DNA from 2 places in the Roseateles sp. GW821-FHT03B02 genome. Region 2 is predicted to be linked to the other one. Evidence: predicted binding sites of a transcription regulator. Region 2 holds the regulator's gene; the other holds the start of a gene.
What was found. The regulator LexA, encoded in region 2, represses DNA repair genes until DNA is damaged. The targets are predictions, from matches to a motif close to ACTGTATNNNNATACAGT.
Positions count from the first base shown of each region.

Region 1: AC07VX_RS20605 (PA0069 family radical SAM protein) is a predicted target of LexA. The motif match lies at 1,352-1,369, and genes of this name have one in related genera.

Region 1 covers NZ_JBWKUV010000008.1:184,008-186,180, forward strand. Annotated here, with positions in the region: gene dnaB (replicative DNA helicase) at 1-759, shown strand, start outside; gene trxC (thioredoxin TrxC) at 797-1,219, opposite strand; gene AC07VX_RS20605 (PA0069 family radical SAM protein) at 1,370-2,173, shown strand, end outside.
Region 2 covers NZ_JBWKUV010000002.1:127,154-129,326, reverse strand. Annotated here, with positions in the region: gene AC07VX_RS06825 (asparaginase) at 1-790, opposite strand, end outside; gene lexA (transcriptional repressor LexA) at 857-1,528, shown strand; RNA gene ssrA (transfer-messenger RNA) at 1,610-1,982, opposite strand; gene AC07VX_RS06810 (HAD-IA family hydrolase) at 1,996-2,173, opposite strand, start outside.

The DNA.
Region 1 (2,173 bases), on a different contig from region 2:
CTCATCGTGCTGGCGGCCCGCCCCTCCATGGGCAAGACGGCGTTCGCGGTCAACATCGCCGAGAACGTCGCCATCAGCGAGGGCCTGCCCGTCGTCATCTACTCGATGGAAATGGGTGCCGCCCAGCTGGCGCTGCGGATGGTGGGCTCCATCGGCCGCATCGACCAGAGCCATCTGCGCACGGGTCAACTCAAGGACGACGAGTGGGGGCGCTTGGCCGAAGCCGTCGACAAGCTCGGCAAGTCCAGCATCTTTATCGACGAGAGCCCCGGCCTGTCGCCGTCGGAAGTGCGCGCGCGCGCGCGCCGCCAAGCGCGCATCTGCGGCCAGCTGGGCCTCATCGTCATCGACTACCTGCAGCTGATGTCCGGCAACGGCGGCGGCAGCGAGGAAAACCGCGCGACGGTTCTGGGCGAAATCTCACGGGGCCTGAAGGCCCTGGCCAAGGAGCTGAAGTGCCCGGTCATTGCGCTGTCGCAGCTGAACCGCTCGGTGGAGCAGCGCCCCGACAAGCGCCCCATGATGTCGGACCTGCGCGAGTCCGGCGCCATCGAGCAGGACGCGGACATCATCATGTTCATCTACCGCGACGAGTACTACACCAAGGACGAGTGCAAGGAGCCGGGCGTGGCCGAGATCATCATCGCCAAGCAGCGTAACGGCCCGGTCGGCACGGTGAAGCTGGCCTTCCAGCGCATGCACACCAAGTTCGAGAACCTAGCGCCTGGATATGTCGGCGTGGAGCGCGACGAGTACTAGCCTGTCGACCCTCGCGTGAGGGTCGGCGGGACCGACTTCAGCGCAGGGCCTGGTCTACCCAGCTGTTGAGCTGTGCCGCCGACATGGCACCGCTCTGGCGCCCCACTTCGCGGCCGTTCAGGAACAGCAGTGTGGTCGGGATGCTGCGGATCTGTAGGCTCGCGCTGGCGCGTGGCGCGGCATCGCTGTCCACCTTGATGAAGCGCAGGTCGGGCCTCGCGGCGGCGAGTTGTTCGAACTGCGGGGCATAGGCCCGGCAGGGACCGCACCACGCGGCCCAGAAGTCAACGAGAACGGGCGCCTCCGTGCCTTGCAGGTAAGGCAGGAGTTCGGCGTCGCCCAGCGGCATGGGCTGGTGTGGCGCCACGGCCTGGCCGCAATGGCCGCAGACCGGGTTGTCAGCCAGTCTCTCATCGGGAACGCGATTGCGGGTTCCGCAGCTGGGGCAAACGAGCAGCATGCCAATCTCCGGGTTGCTGTTGGTGTTGGCCTTGCATGTGGTGTGGATGACATCGGCCTCAAGAGGGGCTTGGCCTGCGCGGGTGCAAATCTGTTCGCGTCGCCTGGACTTGGCGCTGGCGAGATGATGAATACTGTATATATTTACAGTATGTCGCCCGCCCCCACTCGCGTTGCCCCGGCCCAGCCGGCCCTTGTTCCGCTCGACTCCATCAAGGGCCGCGGCAGTGCCACGGCCATGCCCCATCGCTTCGAGCAACGGCAGCGGGAGCAGTACGACGACGGCTGGGGATCGCTGGATCAGGACGCCGCCCAGGAGCATCTGCCGCCTGCCACGCAGATCATTGAGGAGCCGGCGAAGAAGATCGTCACGCGCAACCAGTCGCCGGACATCAGCTTCGACTACTCGATCAACCCCTACCGGGGCTGCGAACACGGCTGCATCTACTGCTTCGCCCGGCCGACGCACAGCTATCTGAACCTGTCGCCCGGCCTGGATTTCGAGACCCGCATCGTCGCCAAGGTGAACGCGGCCGAACGGCTGCGCGAGACGCTGGCCGGTGCGAGGTATGAGCCACGTTCGCTGGTGCTGGGCACCGCCACCGATGCTTACCAGCCCGTCGAGCGCAGGCTCGGCATCACGCGGCGTGTCGTCGAGGTGCTCGCAGAGTGCGGCCACCCCTTTTCCGTCGTCACCAAGTCCTCGGGCATCGAGCGTGAGCTGGACCTGATCGCGCCGATGGCGGCTCAGGGCCTGGTGTCGGTCTATCTGTCGGTGACGACGCTGGACAACGAACTCTCCCGCATCATGGAGCCACGCGCGGCGGCGCCGGCCCGGCGGCTGCGCACGATTCAGGCGCTGGCCGAAGCGGGCGTGCCGGTGGGTGTCAGCGTGTCGCCCATCATTCCTTTCATCAACGAGCCCGAGCTGGAGCGCATCCTCGCTGTCGCTGCC
Region 2 (2,173 bases):
CCGCGCGCAGCGCCGCATCCAGGCCAGCGCTGAGCGTGCCGTTGCCGGTCCCGGCAGCGATCAGCCCGTCGACGCCCGAGGCCCACAGCGCCCGGACGACGGCACCGTCCGCGCCTGCATGGTTCATGACGATCTCGACCCGCGGCCAGCGCGCCACCGGCAGCGCAATGCGAGCCAGCCCCAGCGCGTCGCCTGCCGGCCAGCGGCCCAGCGTGCGCACGACGCCCTCTTCCACCCGCGCCACCAGCGCGCCATCGACAGACTCGAACGCGTCGACCCGATAGCTGTGCGTCTTGCGCACCTGGGCCGCGTCATGCACCCGCCCGGCGAAGCTGACGACGACCCCTGAGGCGCCCGGCATCGCCGCGACCTGCACGGCATCGAAAAGGTTCTGCGGGCCGTCCGGCGCCAGTGCCGTGGCCGGGCGCATCGCCGCCGTCAGCACCACAGGCTTGGCGGGAGCCAGCACGCGCTGCAGAAAGTAGGCCGTTTCCTCCAGCGTGTCGGTACCGTGCGTGATAACGATGCCGCCCACCTCGGGCCGCAGCAGCTGGTCCTGTACGGCCGTTGCGAGCCGCTGCCAGGTGGCGAAGTCCATGTCCTTGCTGTCCAACTGAGCGACCTGGTGCGCTTCCAGGCGACGCCCGGCCAACGCCGGCACGGCGGCCAGCAAGTCATCGATGCCCAGCTGCGCTGCTGTGTAGCCCACCCCGTCGCTGGCAGTCTTGGCCGTGCCGGCGATCGTGCCGCCGGTACCCAAAATGACGATCAGATCCGCTGGAGTTTGCAATTTTGTGGATTCCTGGATGAAAATACAGGTGCTGGACAAATTTCCAGCCAATTCAGAAGGCCGCCCGTGCAAGACCAACCCAAGCTTACCGCCCGCCAGCAGCAGATCTTCGACCTGGTCCGCAACGCGATCGAAAGCACCGGTGCGCCGCCCACCCGCGCCGAGATTGCTGCCGAGCTGGGCTTCAAGTCCGCCAACGCTGCCGAGGAGCACCTGCAGGCGCTCGCTCGCAAGGGCATGCTGGAACTGGTCGGCGGCACCTCGCGTGGCATCCGGCTCAAGTCCGAAGTGCTCGGCGCCGTCAACCGCGCGCGCCAGTTCAGCCTGCCCATTCCCAGCCTCGCGCAGTTGACGCTGCCACTGATCGGCCGCGTTGCCGCCGGAGCCCCCATCCTTGCGCAGGAGCACGTGGAGCAAACCTACACCGTCGAGCCCGGCCTGTTCGCCAAGAAACCCGACTATCTGCTCAAGGTCAAGGGCATGAGCATGAAGGACATCGGCATCCTCGACGGCGATCTGCTGGCCGTGCAGTCGGCCAAGGAAGCCCGCAACGGCCAGATCGTCGTCGCCCGTGTCGGCGAGGAGGTGACCGTGAAGCGTTTCAGGCGCGGCCCGGAGGGCATCGAACTGCTGCCGGAGAACCCCGACTTCGAACCCATCCGCGTCAACGAGAGCAGCGAGCATTTCGCCATCGAAGGCTTGGCGGTCGGCCTGATCCGGGGGCAAGGATTCAACTGATATCGGACGGGGGTTCAATTCCCCCCGGCGCACTTGAAAAGGAAAAAGGCCCGTGTCGCTGACACGGGCCTTTTGCTTGGATGGTGGAGCCGGGGGGAATTGAACCCCCGTCCGCAAGCCATCACCGGGCAGATCTACATGCTTAGCCGGCTGATTTGAATCTCACGGTCAACTCGCGCAGTGGCACGCTAGCTTTCCCGCCAGTCACTGAATCTCACGCCCCACCGAGTGACCCGGCAAGACGCCAGCCGATGTGAGTGACTTCTCAGCCTTGCCCCTTGCGGAACTCAGCCCGGCCCATCGGCCTGCCGTTGAGAAGCTCATCCGCAATTAAGCGGCGAGTGCGAACGTAGAGTCGTTTGCAGTTACTTTGTTTCCAGTGGTTTTACGAGCGGACTGGTGCTCGGCATGCCCTACTCCGGATCCGCACCCACGTCGAAACCAGGTCGGCCCCAGAACTTCGCATTTTAGGGCAGGCCGAGCTTCTTCAAGAGCTCCCCAGGTGAGAACAGCTCCAGATCGGCACGCCAATGAGCGAATTCACCACTTTGGCCCAGATAGCCCCAGGCGGCCGCAGCAGTCGTCATGCCGGCGGCGCGGCCGGCGATGATGTCGCGCTCATCGTCGCCGACGTAGAGACAGGTC